DNA from 2 places in the Jeotgalibacillus marinus genome. Region 1 is predicted to be linked to the other one. Evidence: riboswitches for the same ligand, from Rfam matches in the RefSeq annotation. Region 1 holds a riboswitch; the other holds the start of a gene.
What was found. Region 1 has a riboswitch for thiamine pyrophosphate ahead of tenA (thiaminase II). Riboswitches for the same ligand answer to the same signal wherever they lie in the genome.
Positions count from the first base shown of each region.

Region 1 (8,265 bases):
TAAAGCGAAGGAATGGTTAGCAACAAAGGCATCGGTCAAATAAAACTCTCCTTTGTGAGAGTTTTATTTTGGTTCAAATGTTACTCATAGTTTGTAACTAACCATTTATAAATAATAAGTAAGACAACAAAAGCCTCCTATTAAAATAGGAGGCTTAGTTTTTCTATTGGTATATATTTGTTTCATCATCTAGCTGATTTGATTCGTAATTCGTTTCATTATCTAGATCTGTTTCATAATTCCATTCATCATCTAGTTGGTCCGTTTCATGATCCGTTTCATCATCTATCTGATTTGATCCATAATTCGTTTCATCATCTATCTGATTTGTAATCATATTATGGTATTTTTGAATTTCTTCTTCACTAACCTGCTGATAAGAAACACCATCACCAATATCCAAGTCTTCACCTTCAATTTGGTGACTTTCTATATTTTTACCTGCTGAATAGTAATTTTTTGCAATATACTGCATGTCACTAAAAGAAAGATTGGTCTCCACATTACTTCCGACTGCATCTAAAATATCCTGATATCGTGTAAAAGAAGAAAAGCTAGCTGTTTTATTAATGATTTCAGTAAGGACCTGACGTTGTCTGTCTGCTCTTCCATAATCTCCACGTGGATCTAATTTACGCATACGTACATATCCAAGAGCTTGGTCACCATCTAAATGAATTTCTCCTTCTTTATAGAGATAATCTTTTTTATAAAGGCCTTGTGTATCGAACCATTCAAAGTCATTATCAACGTCAACTCCATCAACAGCATCGACAAAATCTGCAAAACCTTCCATTTGTAAATTGATATAAAAATCGATGTCTATATCTAAGAACTGCTCAACTGTATCAATGGCCATTTGAGTACCACCAAAAGAATAGGCGGCATTAATTTTATCAACACTATCATTCCCGACAATCTCGGTTCTGGTGTCTCTAGGAATAGAAAACATGTTTACAGATTCATCTTCAGGGTTGACAGTCGCAAGGATGATCGAATCAGTTCGTCCTCTCGCATCATCATCGGTTTTATGAATACCCATAAGCAGAATCGTAATTGGTTCCTTATTCTCTAACTTTTTATTTGTTGTTGTGATAGCCTCTTGGTCTTTGTCTGGTAGAGGCACATATATTTCATCCGTAGTCCCTTTAACTGCGTTATAAATAGAGAGTGCGTTTATACCGATAATTACAATGGCTACTCCTAAGAAAATACCTAGAGTCCAATATAGTTTCTTTTTCATTTGTTTTATTTCCTCATTTCGATGTTTTTTTGTAGAATAAAAAATTATGTGTGCGAATCTGAACGTTTAACACAATCCCTACTGTCTTCCTCCGTAGTTTATATGGAAGAACAAGGCCAGTTACGGGAATTACTCCAATAGCTATCCCTTTATCTTGAATTTAGGATGATAAAAATAGATATTAACAACAAAGAGGTACCTAAGAGCAGCATTCTTCTCTTATAACCTAAACATAAATTTTATATGAGCTTTTGGGATTTGTCCATTTTGAAATTGACTTCCTTCCATTATGTGTTATTTTACTAGGACCTTTTTCCATATAGCTTGACTGCTATTCATATGAGTTTAACTATTCGTAAATTCTATCAACCTAAGTAGATCTTACAAGTATACGCATATTATATAACTGGCATGTTACGACCATGTTACAAATACAAATGAATAAAATGGAGCGTTTGCAAAAGCGAGTGGAGATAACCTGGCCGTTCAAGGGATGGTACGCATTATTTCTTCAAAACTTCGCCCTACCAAATGTAGAATTATTTAATGTGTTAGTTCCATGGGATGAATTTTTAGTTGGTCTTGGGTTAATTCTAGGTTGTCTGACGGCTCCGGCTTTAATTGCAGGAACATTTATGAATCTTAATTTTTTGTTAGCTGGAACAGTTAGTACAAATTCTAATTTAATGACAGTAGCAATGATTCTATTATTAGTTGGTTCAGCAAGTTACTATTGGGGGGCAGATCGTTATGTTATGCTGTTCATTAAAAAACGCCTGAACAAAAATGACATTCAAATTAATAGAAAAATAGTAATGGAATCGTAATCCATTGCTCGCACCCTTCAAACAAGGCTATCGTGACGTAGATTGCCGTGAAAGAGAGACTCAGTTTAACGTATTCATAGAGTTCTTGTTGCTTTCGTGTTTGACAAGTATTTAAAGGTACGAGTAATTGTGATAAAATCAGTTTGAGTCATCGTTCGGACCAATTGGTTTTGTCGACATTACTTATAAGTGGTCACTGGATGGCTTTTCTATGTAGCATTTTATTTTGCAATTGAATAGTAATATCTTCCACTAGGGGGACCTTCCAACAGGTAAATGGAAATCGTTTGCTTGTTAAAAGGTTGAGATTAAAGTAAAGCTTTAAGACCCTTAGAACCTGATCTGGTTTACACCAGCGTAGGGAAGTGGCGTTGCGGATCAGTATGATGTTAATTATTTTTCCAATACAACCACTTTCTAACGTTTGTAAAGAAAGTGGTTTTTTATTTGCCATAGATCAGGGGAAGTAAGGGGAGTTAAACAATATTATTGGGGAGGCTACTAAAATGACATTTTCAAAGCTTTTAAGAGAGGAATCAGATCACATTTGGGAAGCGAGCTTCGGGCATCCTTTCGTTACAGGAATTGGTGATGGGACATTGCCTTTAGAGAGCTTCCGTTATTATGTCATGCAAGACGCTTACTATTTGTCTCATTTTGCAAAAGTTCAAGCTTTAGGTGCGGCAAGGGCGAACGATTTGGAGACAACAAATAGCTTGGCAGCTCATGCTCAAGGAACGTATGAAGCGGAATTAGCTTTACATAAGAACTTTTCAAGTCGTCTTGGAATTACTGAAGAAGAACAAGCGAACTTCAAGCCGTCGCCTACTGCCTATGCATACACATCACATATGTATCGTGCCGCGTATCAAGGGCATTTAGGCGATATTATCGCAGCCATATTACCTTGCTACTGGCTTTACTATGAAATTGGGGAGAAACTTCAGTCGTGTTCCCCTGAAGAACCGATTTACCAAGAGTGGATCGCTGCATATGGTGGGGAATGGTTCAGAACGCTAGTCGAGGAACAAATCAATAGAATAGACAAGATTGCTGAAACGCTTACATCAGAGGACCTTGAACGTATGAAAGAACATTTTATGATTAGTAGTCAATACGAATATTCGTTTTGGGAAATGGCTTACAAATTAGAGGAATGGCCAGTCCAAGAAGATGCATTAAGTCACAAATAGAAAAAGCGTTTGGTGAGGTTAGGATACCAGATAAATAAAATGGGAAACGGCATCCGGTGGCAGATGCCGTTTTTTTGTCCACTAACCTTGAAGTTTATGATTAGCCATTGAGGTGTCCTGATTATTTTAGTTGAGAATGATAACCATAAGCTGGTGATAGAAGTCAGGATTAAGAAAACGTGCTGTCGTGACGTATACCGTTATGTTCTTCTACTAATTTCTCTCGAAGGATGCGCCTACTGAAGACGGTAAAATAAATTGGTATAGTATTGTAATCACCAATCCATTGAATCTAAACTATCTTGTCATCGCTGACGCGGTTCTGGTGCAAGAATTATTTGATAGTGACATACAATCTACATCAACTGTTAGTGAGGAAAAGTAATCTTTTAGTATTTTCTTTTAGCAATGATAGCGGTATGTTATTCTAGTCTTATACAAAAGAATAAAAAAACACTAGGGGAGTCTTTTAAAGACCGAGATGGAGATAATCCAGACCCTTTGAACCTGATCTAGTTAGAGCTGGCGTAGGGAAGTGGAAAATGTAAGTTATAGTTTTTACATATAACCAAAAACCACTCCAATGCTGGGGTGGTTTTTTTATTGATCTGAAAAAAGATCTACGCTTTCCATTAGAGGAGATCGTCTATGAGAAAAGAAAAGCTACATGTCATATCAACAGGAAGGCAGAAGCCAGAACAATTAGCAGAAATTGTTGGTTCGATCCATCCATATATTGATGCCATTCATATTCGTGAAAAGTCAAAAACAGCTAAAGAGATATTCGAGATGGCGAAGTTATTAACGGACAAGAGGGTTCCGTTATCTAAAATAATCATCAACGATCGAATAGATGTGGCTTATGCATTAAAGGTAGAAGGAGTGCAACTAGCCTACCATTCCTTACCTGTTGCCATTGTAAAAAAACAGTTTGCGAGCTTAAGGGTTGGTTGTTCGGTTCATTCAATCGAAGAAGCTCAAATGGCACAAGAACATGGTGCAGATTATGTTATTTTTGGACATGTTTTTCCCACGCAATCGAAACCAGGAGCAGTCTCAAGGGGTTTAGAACAGTTAGCAATCGTTGCTAATGCTGTGTCTATTCCAGTCGTTGCAATAGGTGGAATAAAACCTACAAATGTTAGGGGGGTCATCGAAGCGGGGGCAAAGGGTGTTGCTGTGTTGTCAGGGGTACTAGAAGCAGAGGATCCGTTAGCAACAGTAAAGGAATATAATCGAAAGTTGTTAATCTAACAATGGCATGTGTTAGACAGTTTTATAGGAAAAGGTGATTTTGATGAGCGATAGGTATGGTGCGATCGTAGTAGGTGGGGGTGTTAATGGAGGCGCCATTGCCTATAACCTTGCAAAAAGAGGGGCAAAGGTTCTTTTGTTGGAAAAGGGTCGACTGGCTAGTCAATCTTCTGGAGCTGCTGCGGGAATGCTAGCGGCTCAAGCGGAATTGGATGGAGAGGGAACCATCTTTCAATTAGCAAGAAAAAGTAGAGCGATGTTTACAAAACTAGCAGATGAAATAAAAGACACGAGTGGAATAAATATTGAGCTCAAAAATAAAGGCATGCTAAAGGTTGCCTTAAATGAACAGGAACAGCAGGAATATAAGCGAGTCATTTCGATTCAACAACAACATGGGGAACAAGCCGATTGGCTGACAGGAGAAGAGGTAAGAAGGAAAGAGCCAGTATTGTCTGATGCTGTTACTGGTGCCATGCATATTGAACAAGATGGGCAAGTAGAAGCCCCTCAGTTAGCTTTAGGTTTCTTAAAATCTGCAGCGGCACGTGGGGTAGTTATCAAAGAGTTTGTGGAAGTGCATAACATTCAGATTTCAGATGGGAAAGTTATGGGTGTTGTGACGAATGAAGGTCATTTTATGAGTGAAAAGGTCGTTGTAGCAGGTGGTGCTTGGAGTAATAAGTTACTCTCAGAAACAGGATTACAGCTAGCTACCTATCCGGTAAAAGGGGAATGTTTTTCTGTGGTCACACAGTGCCCGATGCTATCGAGTACGATCTTTTCACATGGTTGTTATCTTGTGCCTAAGCAAGGTGGAAGAATCATCGTTGGTGCAACTGTTAAACCGAGAACATTTAACCAAACAGTGACGATAGAGGGGATCTCCTTGCTGATGGAAAAGGCAAAAAAACTGATGCCGTCTATTGTGGAGGCAGAATGGGAGCAGGCGTGGGCTGGTACTCGACCGCAAACAGCTGATGGGTTACCGTATTTAGGAGAACACCCTGAATATAAAGGATTATTTTTCGCAACAGGACATTATAGAAATGGGATCTTACTTGCTCCAATAACCGGTGAGGTGATCGCCGACTTGGTTGAAGGAAAAACGCCATCAGTCAATTTGGCACCTTTTCGATTAGATCGTTTAGTAACGGAATTAGCCTAAGTGAGGGGTGGAGAAAATGGAATTAGTGATTAACGGGGACAAGTTAGAAGTCCCGAATACAGTGGAAACCGTATCTAATCTACTGCAACACTTTGAGTTAGAACAAAAGGTAGTGATCGTTGAATGGAATGAAACGATATTGGAAAAAGGATCACACCAAGAAACGAGACTTTGTGACGGGGATAAAGTTGAATTAGTACATTTTGTAGGAGGCGGATGAAGATGTTAAAGATTGGATCATATGAATTTAAGTCAAGATTATTGCTAGGTACGGGAAAATATCCTAATTTTGATGTTCAAAAAGAAGCGGTAGAAGTATCTGAAGCAGAGATTTTAACGTTCTCTGTGCGAAGAATGAATATATTTGAACCAAGTCAACCGAACTTTTTAGAAAAGTTAGATGTAAAAAAGTACATATTACTTCCGAATACAGCAGGTGCAAAGACAGCAGAAGAAGCGGTTCGAATTGCTAAATTAGCGAAAGCTTCTGGTCTTTGTGACATGGTTAAAGTTGAAGTCATCGGCTGCCAAAAAACGTTATTGCCCGATCCAGTAGAAACATTAAAGGCATCGGAAGAACTGTTAAAAGAAGGATTTACCGTTTTACCTTATACTTCAGACGATGTGCTACTAGCGAAACGACTAGAAGACCTAGGCTGTCATGCGATTATGCCTGGTGCATCACCAATTGGTTCGGGTCAAGGGATTGTTAATCCATTAAACCTTAGCTTTATTATTGAACAGGCAAATGTACCTGTTATCGTGGACGCTGGAGTTGGAACGCCTTCTGATGCTGCCATTGCAATGGAATTAGGGGCGGATGGTGTGTTACTTAATACGGCGGTTTCTGGAGCAAATGACCCGGTGAAAATGGCCAAGGCGATGAAGCTTGCGATTGAAGCGGGACGACTAGGGTTTGAAGCAGGCCGTATTCCGAAAAAGCGATATGCGACAGCGAGCAGCCCTATGGAAGGAATGAGCGTTAGTTGAATGAACGGTATTCAAGACAAGAATTATTTGCTCCAATCGGGTCAGAGGGGCAATTGAAAATTAGCAAGAAACATGTGTTAGTGATCGGTGCAGGTGCGCTGGGAACGGGCAGTGCCGAAGTGCTTGTTCGTGCAGGAGTCGGTAAGCTGACGATTGTGGATCGTGACTATGTGGAGTGGAGTAACCTCCAGCGTCAACAGCTTTATACCGAAAAAGATGCCAATCAGCGGCTCCCTAAAGCGGTCTCTGCGAAAGAGCGTCTAACGCTTATCAATTCGGAGGTAGAGATTGAGTCCCATGTAATGGATGTCTCTGTAGAAGAACTCGAACAGCTTGTTCAGGGTGTCGATTTAATCATGGATGCAACTGATAATTTCGATATTCGGATGATGATCAATGACATTTCTCAGAAACATCAGATCCCTTGGATATATGGTGCATGTGTTGGAAGCTACGGGATTAGCTATACGATCCTTCCAGGAGAAACCCCGTGTTTGAATTGTTTGTTAGAGACTGTACCAATGGGGGGAATGACATGTGATACTGGCGGAATTATTAGCCCTGCGGTTCAAATGGTCGTTTCCTACCAAACCGTAGAAGCATTAAAAGTTTTAGTTGAAGATACCCACGCTTTAAGAAAAAAACTTGTTTCTTTTGATCTATGGGAAAATCAACATGTAGCGATTAACGTCGACAAGGTCAAGAAAGAAAGTTGTTTATCTTGCGGTTCAAATCGTACGTATCCGTATTTATCTATTTCAAACCAAACAAAAACCGCCGTATTATGTGGAAGAGATACCGTTCAAATCCGCCCCCCTGAACCAATGGATAGAGATTTAGAAAATTTGGCTAAGGTCCTTTCAGAACAAGGAGAGATATCACAAAACCCATACTTACTCTCTTTTTCAATCGGTGATCACCGCCTTGTTATGTTTAAGGATGGTCGGGTATTAATTCACGGAACAAAAGACGTTGCGGAAGCTAGAACGTTATATCACCGCTACTTGGGTTGAAATTTTCTACTGGAATCTTAAGGGGGATAATAAATGAGAATTTCTAAGGCTTTAACAATTGCAGGATCTGATAGTGGTGGAGGGGCTGGAATTCAAGCGGATTTAAAGACGTTTCAGGAACTAGAGGTCTATGGGATGTCAGCCATTACAGCGGTAACTGCCCAAAATACATTAGGCGTGCAAGGGATCTTCCCATTAACCGTTGAAGCAGTGATAGACCAAATAAAATCAGTGGGAGCAGACTTACATCCGAATGCCGTGAAAACAGGCATGCTCTTTAATAGTGAAATCATTGAAGCTGTTGCACATGCCATAAAAAAAGAAAAGATGGCAAAGGTAGTTGTTGATCCAGTCATGATTGCAAAAGGTGGGTCCCCATTATTACTGGAGGAATCGGTGGACACACTAAAAAAGAAACTAATACCGATTGCTTTTTGTATTACGCCAAATATTCCAGAAGCTGAAAAATTAGTTGGCTTTAAGATTGTGTCGTTAGAAGATCGAAAAAGGGCTGCAAAAACGATTTTTGACCTAGGAGCCAAAAGTGTCGTGATAAAAGGTGGACATGATGATGGGA
Region 1 is NZ_JBFMIA010000017.1:9,400-17,664, reverse strand. Features, by position in the region: gene argH (argininosuccinate lyase) at 1-43, shown strand, start outside; gene AB1471_RS13835 (LCP family glycopolymer transferase) at 164-1,243, opposite strand; partial or broken gene AB1471_RS13830 (Crp/Fnr family transcriptional regulator) at 1,692-2,070, shown strand; TPP riboswitch at 2,315-2,451, shown strand; gene tenA (thiaminase II) at 2,577-3,263, shown strand; TPP riboswitch at 3,712-3,814, shown strand; gene tenI (thiazole tautomerase TenI) at 3,912-4,517, shown strand; gene thiO (glycine oxidase ThiO) at 4,561-5,685, shown strand; gene thiS (sulfur carrier protein ThiS) at 5,702-5,905, shown strand; gene AB1471_RS13805 (thiazole synthase) at 5,908-6,675, shown strand; gene AB1471_RS13800 (thiazole biosynthesis adenylyltransferase ThiF) at 6,672-7,688, shown strand; gene thiD (bifunctional hydroxymethylpyrimidine kinase/phosphomethylpyrimidine kinase) at 7,722-8,265, shown strand, end outside.

Region 2 (8,265 bases), on a different contig from region 1:
TACGATATGGAGATTGGCTCGTTCATTTAGAGCTAGATCGCGATTGGCATACGTATTATGCATACGGCTCCTGCATGGACAGTGCTCGTTTCAAACTTGCACAAGTCGATCATCTTTTTCTAGATCGAATTGGTGGAGGAACAGTTGATCGCCTCGAAATGAACTACTCATTATCTGTCCACGACGGAGGGCGAGCAAATATTATTGAAACGGGTAACCAAGGAGAAGGTGTTCTCTATAAAGTTGGTAGAAAAGCCACTCAGTACTTATTCAAACGTGAAGGTGTAGATAACGGCTTGTACCGTCCGGCGATCATCGACGTAACAGTTAATGGCAGGATCTATGAAAAATCACTTACCTTCATTGTCCTCGATCCAAGCGATGAATGCGCACCACCTATGCATTACGCAACCGAGATTGTTCGTGGTTCTAGGGGCGTTGTGTCTGAAATGTATCATCAAAAACTAATGAAAGATTTAAAAGTGAAATATAATATGGATGTTGCAGGAGACGGATAAAATCGTCTTCTTTTTAATTGTTTAGGAAATTAGTTTTTAGCTAGCTTCATTGTGAAATCCCAGCCCCTCTTACAAATATATCTAAATCAGATTTCTCCATATCTCATGATCTCATGCTCTATTAGAGAGAAATTCGGCATTTACCCCAAATTACCCGTGTATGTTAGCGCTTTCACTCTTGATTCCCCACTATAACTCACTCACTTTCTGTTTACCCTTGAAGTCAATTGAGTGCATGGTACGATTATAAACATGATAGAAATTAAACGAACAAAAACCGAACACGAATCAAAAGGAGCTGGAAAAACGATGTCAACGAATTTACGAGTAGCTTTTATCGGTGCAGGAAATATGGCAGAGGCAATGATTTCAGGAATTGTCCAAACAGGGATGTTAGCGCCTCACCAAATCGTTGCAACAAATAGAAACAATGAGGACAGGTTACTAGAACTGCACAATCGATATGGTATCCAAGGAATTGAACGAGACAAAGTCCAGCTATCTTCTTATGACGTGATCATTTTGGCGATGAAGCCAAAAGATGCTGAAAATGGTTTTCTATCCATTAAAGATGAGATAGTTCCTGAACAAGTCGTCATGAGCGTGCTTGCTGGGATTTCTACAGAATATATGGAAGAGATTTTACAAGATAGACAACAAGTGATTCGCGTCATGCCAAATACTTCAAGTATGCTTCGTCAATCAGCAACAGCCATATCACCAGGCCAACACGTGACAATGAAAAACGTAAATGTGGCTAAAAGCTTACTTGCTTGTATTGGGGAAGTCTATATGATCGAAGAAGATCAAATGGACTTGTTCACAGGTATCGCCGGTAGTGGTCCCGCTTACTTTTATTATTTGATGGAACACATTGAAAAAACAGCTCTTGCAAATGGCATGAGTGCGATTCAAGCAAGAGAAATTGGGGCTCAAACGATTTTAGGTGCAGCAAAAATGATGATTGAACGAGAAGAATCACCAACACAACTTCGCCAAAACGTAACGTCGCCAAACGGTACAACAGCAGCGGGACTTGAAGCACTTGCACAGAACGGTGGCGGCAAAGCGATTAAAGCAGCTATTGAAGGTGCTATGAATCGTTCAAAAGAAATAACAAGTAAATTACAAAAAATCACAATTTGAATTTAAAGGACGACATACGAAGGAATATTTATCAGAAATATTTGAAATCAGGAGCGGGAGTGGTAGCATGACATCGGAAGATCAAAAGAGAGTGGTTATTAAAATAGGAAGCAGCTCACTAACGAGCCTCTCAGGTGATATTAGTAGAAGGAAGATGGAACGTTTAACAGATCAAGTCGTCCAGTTAAAAGATCAGGGACACGAAGTTGTACTTGTATCATCAGGAGCTGTCGCAGCTGGTTACCGTACACTTGGCTTTGTTTCTCGTCCAAGTTCATTACCCGAAAAACAAGCAGCAGCGGCAGTTGGGCAAGGACGCTTGATCGAATCATACGCTGAGCTATTTTCATCGCATGGCTATGCGGCTTCCCAAATTTTAATCACGCGTAGTGATTTTTCCGATGAAACACGTTACAACAATGTGAGAAATACAATTAATGTCTTGCTAGAGCGCGGTATTGTGCCAATCGTTAACGAAAATGATACGGTAACAACCGATCGCTTACGCTTTGGTGATAATGATACACTTTCAGCCAAAGTTGCCGGTCTTGTCGCATCTGATCAGCTAATCATTTTATCGGACATAGACGGCCTCTATAATGCAGATCCTCGTAAAGACCCATCTGCTGAACTTTTAAAAGAAGTAACGGAAATTACAGAGGATATTGAAGACATGGCGGGAGAACCAGGTTCAGCTGTAGGAACAGGTGGCATGCGTTCTAAAATTGATGCATTTAAAATATCGATGGCTTCTGGCATTCCCTCATTCCTCGGACGTTCGGGTGTTCACAATATCTTAATAGACGCTGTAAATGAAGAAGCTCGTGGAACGTATTTTGAAGTAAAAGAACCAGAATTAAATTTAAATCATAAACGTCAATGGATCGCATTTAACTCAGGTCCTGAAGGTGAAATACTTATTCAAGATGATGCGAAAACAGCGATCATTGATGATAAGGAAAACCTTCATCCAAGTCAGATTTATCAAGTTAACGGCTACTTTAAAAAAGGATCAGTCGTGCGAATTCTTGACTTAAATAAAAATAAACTTGGTCTTGGTATGGTGAATTACTCTTCTACTGATTTGAAGAATTTTCAGCGAGAAAACGAAGAGCAAAGCGATTCAACCGTTGCAGTGGTGCACAGCGAATCATTTGTCTGTGAGCTCGAGGTTGCTATACCGATTGGAGTTTGATCAAGAAAACACAAAAACTACAAGGAGTGATTAGGTGACGACAGTAGTTGAACCAGTACATATAAAAGAACAGGCAAGACTAGCACAAATAGCTTCAAAAGAACTTGGACTTTTATCAACAGAAGATAAAAACGCAGCGCTTCATACAATTGCAGACCATTTAGATGCGAATGTAAGTAACATTATGGAAGGTAACAACCAGGATTTAGCGAATGGACGTAAAGCTTTGTATGACGAGGCGTATATGGACCGTCTAGCTCTAAACGAAGCACGCATCAAAGAGTTTGCTGAAGGTCTTCGGCAAGTAGCGAAACTGGACGATCCAACTGGAGAAATCGTGTCACAATGGACACTTGATAACGGCTTGGATGTTCAAACGGTTCGTGTTCCGCTTGGTGTGATCGGCATGATCTATGAAGCACGCCCGAACGTAACAGCAGATGCAACCGGACTTGCACTTAAATCAGGGAATGCGATTGTACTAAAAGGTGGTTCGTCAGCGATTCACTCAAACCGTGCTATTGTAAAAGTGATGAAAGAGGCACTCATTTCAACGAAGATTTCTCAAGATGCCGTTCAATTTATCGATAGTACGGATCGCGTTGCCACTGAACAGCTTTTTACAATGAAAGAGCACATTGACGTGTTGATTCCAAGAGGTGGTGGCAAGCTGATCCAAGCAGTCGTTAACCATGCGACCGTGCCTGTACTTGAAACAGGTGTTGGGAATTGCCACATCTATATCGACAAAGGTGCAGACGTTGACAAAGCGATTAACATCTTTATCAATGCAAAAACAGATCGTCCGGCCGTATGCAATGCAGCAGAAACATTAATCGTACATGAAGCATTTTTAGCTGCTCATCAAGAGACGTTAATTGAAGCTTTCAATAAATATAACATTGGTGTATATGGTGACGACAAAGTATTGTCAGCGGTTCCAAACGCCACTCGTGCTACAGAACAGCACTGGGCAGAAGAATTCTTGAGCTTAGACGTTGCTATGAAAGTTGTTTCAACTGTAGATGAAGCCATTGCACATATTGACGAGTATGGTACAAAACACTCAGAAGCCATTGTGACTGAAGATAAAGAAACAGCTAAACGCTTTAAGGGACTTGTCGATGCAGCAGCAATTTATCATAATGCATCTACTCGTTTTACAGACGGAAGCGCGCTTGGCTTTGGTGCTGAAATTGGCATCTCAACACAAAAGCTACATGCAAGAGGTCCAATGGGCTTACAAGCACTAACAACAATTAAGTATGTAATGAGTGGAAATGGTCAAATCCGCTAAGGTAGATTTTCATAAAAAGAGGCAGCCATCATAGGCTGCCTCTTTTTATACGTCTTTTTTAGAAAAAGTAACTGGTGCTTTACCAGAAGATGTATGGTGTTTTTTTTCGGTAAGATTATATTTAATATCAAAAAATTTCTTTGCAAGTTTTGGTAGAGATCCGTCAAACAGTTTCTCTCTCCAATATCCATCAGCCGCACGTTGCAAAGCACCCGCTTTTGTTGGATACGGGTAGACCATGCGTGACAGACTGCCGATTTTTTTCTTGTTTTTCATTGCAAACACAACCAATTGCATCCACTCACCGGCTTCTTTGCCTGCTGCATGTGCTCCTAAAATTGTACCTCGTTTGTCCGTAATAACTTTAACAAAACCTCTTGTTTCATGTGATGTAATAAATCGATCGACCTCGTTTAAATGAGCACGGTAAACCCGGTAGTTAATACCGGCTTCTTTTGTTTCTTGTTCAGTCTTACCTACGTGAAACACTTCAGGTGAGGTGAAGGTTACCCACGGTGTTTTATCGTGATTCAGCGAGTTTCTAAGCCCAAACAACACATTTGAAACGACAGTTTTTGCTTCTTCACCAGCCGCATGTGTGAAAGGGAGGGTGTTGATCGTATCTCCAACAGCAAAAATATGAGATTGAGAAGTTCTGAACGAACGATCCACGTCGATAAAGCCTTTCACTGTTTGGACTCCTGCAATCGCTAATTCTAGAGAAGAAATGTTCGGTTTGCGTCCTGTGGCCACTAAAAGAGTATCCACTTGAACAGATTTTTCTGTAGCTCTACGATTTTCAACCGTTACGGAAATCTCGTCACCGCTCGCTGAAACTGTCTTCACAGTCGAATTCAATTCAATCGTCATCTCTTCTTTTAACACGTTATACATAAACTTTGATATATCTTCATCGTCTTTGGCGAAGATCTTGTCGCCGCCTTCAAACACCGTCACATAGGATCCGAGCCTAGCAAAAGCTTGTGCCAGTTCTAACCCAATTGTACCGCCACCAATGACGCCCAAACGCTTAGGCAATTCAGGCAGATCAAAGATCGTTTCATTTGTCACATACGACACACCACCCAGTCCATCAATAGGTGGAATAACAGGAGAAGAGCCTGTAGCGATAACTACTTTTTCAGCAAAAATGACTTCATTTGATCCAATTCGTATTTCGTGAGGAGATTGAAAGCTAGCACCACCGAAATAAAGATCCACACCTAAGTCTGTAAAACGTTTGTTGCTATCATGCTCTTGTATGACCGCTTGGGGTGATTTAACATGTTCTTTCACACGATCAAAATTAAGCTCACCTGATAAAGTAAAACCGAATGATGAAGCTGTATTTTGCATTGTATGTACGCGGTTTGCAGCATCAATAAGCGCCTTTGATGGTACACAACCATAGTGAAGACAATCGCCTCCAAGTGAATCTTGTTTTTCAATAAGTGCTGTTTTCGCTCCAAGACTAGCAGCACCTGCAGCAACTGTCATGCCAGCTGCACCACCACCAATAACAACAATTTGGTAACGTTCCATATGAACTACCTCCATATAAAGAGCTGAGATTTTTTTCATTTATCAACTATATGTAAAAAATTATTCGTTCCTGTTTTGATTACTATTCGCTCCGTCAATTCGTGTTAATAACGGCAATGGATCCGATTTTTTAACCCACTTAAAACAGCTCTCGTACGTTTGGTTTAACTTTATCAGAAAATAATCGCTTTGCAACAATTCAGCTTCAGTAAGTAGTATTCCAGGTGTAAACACGCTCCTTGGAGAGTGGCGTGGAACCGATACATATGATAAAAAAGGACAACATCATCGACAGGTAAAGTCTGTCCAAAATGAAGTTGGCTTCATTCATCAGTTGTTTGGAATTACAGCATAAACGGTCATCAGAATCGGTTATATGGCTCTATGTCCCTGCCAGAACGATTCTTGCACCAACACGTTTTGTTAATGCTATCGTATATCTAACATTGCTCTCTTCACATAATTTCTAAATACGACAATATTACTTTACTAAAATTATGTGTTTCATTTTAACCGATAATCATATACAATATAATCTAAATCAAATAGACATAACTAGGGGAGTCCAATAAGTTGGGCTGAGAATGAAACGCGTTGAAGTTTCTTGACTCTTGGGACCTGATCTGGCTCATACCAGCGTGGGGAAGTTAGCACAATCTTCAATGCAATACTACTTCTGCATACATATTAGCCGGTCTCACCATTTATGGGGCCGGCTTTTTCATATAGTTTTGCAAGCTTTTCCACTTGTTATGTTCTGAATCTCGTCCATTATGTTCAAAAAAAGGAGAGATTTATGATGTCAAAGACTTCATTACACGAACAAAAAATTTCCATCATGTCTAGTTTTCCAGGTAGTAAAAAAGTATATGTAAAAGGTTCGAGATCTGACATTAACGTACCAATGCGTGAAATTGAGTTAAGCCCGACAACTGGTACTTTTGGCGAAGAGGAAAACCTTCCGGTACGCGTTTATGATACAAGCGGTCCTTATACGGATCTAAATTATTCAGTTGATATTACAAAAGGTCTTCCTGCCATTCGAAGCCCATGGATTCATGAACGAGCAGATGTCGAGGAATATGAAGCTCGAGAAATAAAGCCTGAAGATAATGGTTATAAAGATGAAAATGATCCACGTGCACATCATAATATATTTCCTGGTTTAAAGCGCAAACCATTACGTGCAAAAAAAGGGGAAAATGTTACACAGCTTCATTATGCACGTAAGGGGATTATCACTCCTGAAATGGAATTTATCGCTTTAAGGGAAAATATGAAACCTGAATTTGTGCGTGATGAAGTTGCAAAAGGTCGGGCGATTATTCCTAATAACATCAATCATCCAGAGTCAGAGCCTATGATTATAGGACGTAATTTCCATGTTAAAATTAATGCCAATATTGGCAACTCTGCTGTTTCATCTTCCATCGAAGAAGAGGTTGAAAAAATGACATGGGCGACACGTTGGGGTACTGATAATATTATGGACCTATCAACAGGTAAAAGCATTCATACAACACGGGAATGGATTATTCGAAACTCACCTGTACCTGTCGGCACCGTCCCCATTTATCAAGCACTTGAAAAAGTAAATGGTGTTGCTGAAGATCTGACATGGGAGGTCTACCGTGATACTTTGATTGAACAAGCAGAGCAAGGTGTTGATTACTTCACGATTCATGCGGGTGTTCTTTTGCGATATGTTCCTTTAACAGCAAAACGTTTAACAGGCATTGTATCCCGTGGAGGATCTATTATGGCACAATGGTGCCTACACCACCATAAAGAAAGCTTTTTATATACTCACTTTGAAGATATCTGCGAAATAATGAAATCTTATGATGTTTCATTTTCTTTAGGAGATGGTTTACGGCCTGGATCTATTGCAGATGCGAATGATGAAGCACAGTTTGCAGAATTAGAGACTCTTGGAGAGCTAACAAAAATTGCTTGGGAGCATGATGTACAAGTGATGGTTGAAGGACCAGGGCACGTACCAATGCACCTAATTAAAGAAAATATGGATAAGCAATTAGAAGTGTGTAAGGAAGCACCATTCTACACACTTGGACCCCTTACGACTGATATAGCTCCTGGTTATGATCACATTACATCTGCTATTGGAGCTGCAATGATTGGTTGGTATGGTACGGCTATGCTTTGTTATGTAACCCCAAAAGAGCATTTAGGTCTACCAAATAGAGATGATGTTCGTGAAGGGGTTATTACTTATAAAATTGCCGCTCATGCTGCTGATTTGGCAAAAGGACATCCAGGTTCTCAAAAAAGAGATGATGCCCTTTCAAAAGCTCGTTTTGAATTCCGTTGGAAAGATCAGTTTAATTTATCTTTAGATCCTGAACGTGCAATAGAATATCATGATGAAACTTTGCCTGCGGAAGGTGCAAAAACAGCACATTTCTGTTCAATGTGTGGACCGAATTTTTGTAGCATGAGAATCTCTCAAGATATTCGTAATTATGCGAAAGAAAATAATCTTGATACGAAGGAAGCTATTGAAAAAGGTATGAGAGAAAAGGCTCAGGAGTTTAAGAAATCTGGGG
Region 2 is NZ_JBFMIA010000011.1:88,421-96,685, forward strand. Features, by position in the region: gene AB1471_RS12220 (gamma-glutamylcyclotransferase) at 1-518, shown strand, start outside; gene proC (pyrroline-5-carboxylate reductase) at 828-1,664, shown strand; gene proB (glutamate 5-kinase) at 1,732-2,859, shown strand; gene AB1471_RS12235 (glutamate-5-semialdehyde dehydrogenase) at 2,894-4,156, shown strand; gene AB1471_RS12240 (dihydrolipoyl dehydrogenase family protein) at 4,202-5,698, opposite strand; partial or broken gene AB1471_RS18360 (IS6 family transposase) at 5,935-6,053, shown strand; TPP riboswitch at 6,246-6,360, shown strand; gene thiC (phosphomethylpyrimidine synthase ThiC) at 6,498-8,265, shown strand, end outside.
Region 2: it holds a riboswitch for thiamine pyrophosphate, as region 1 does, so the genes downstream of both, thiC (phosphomethylpyrimidine synthase ThiC) here and tenA (thiaminase II) in region 1, are expected to answer to the same signal.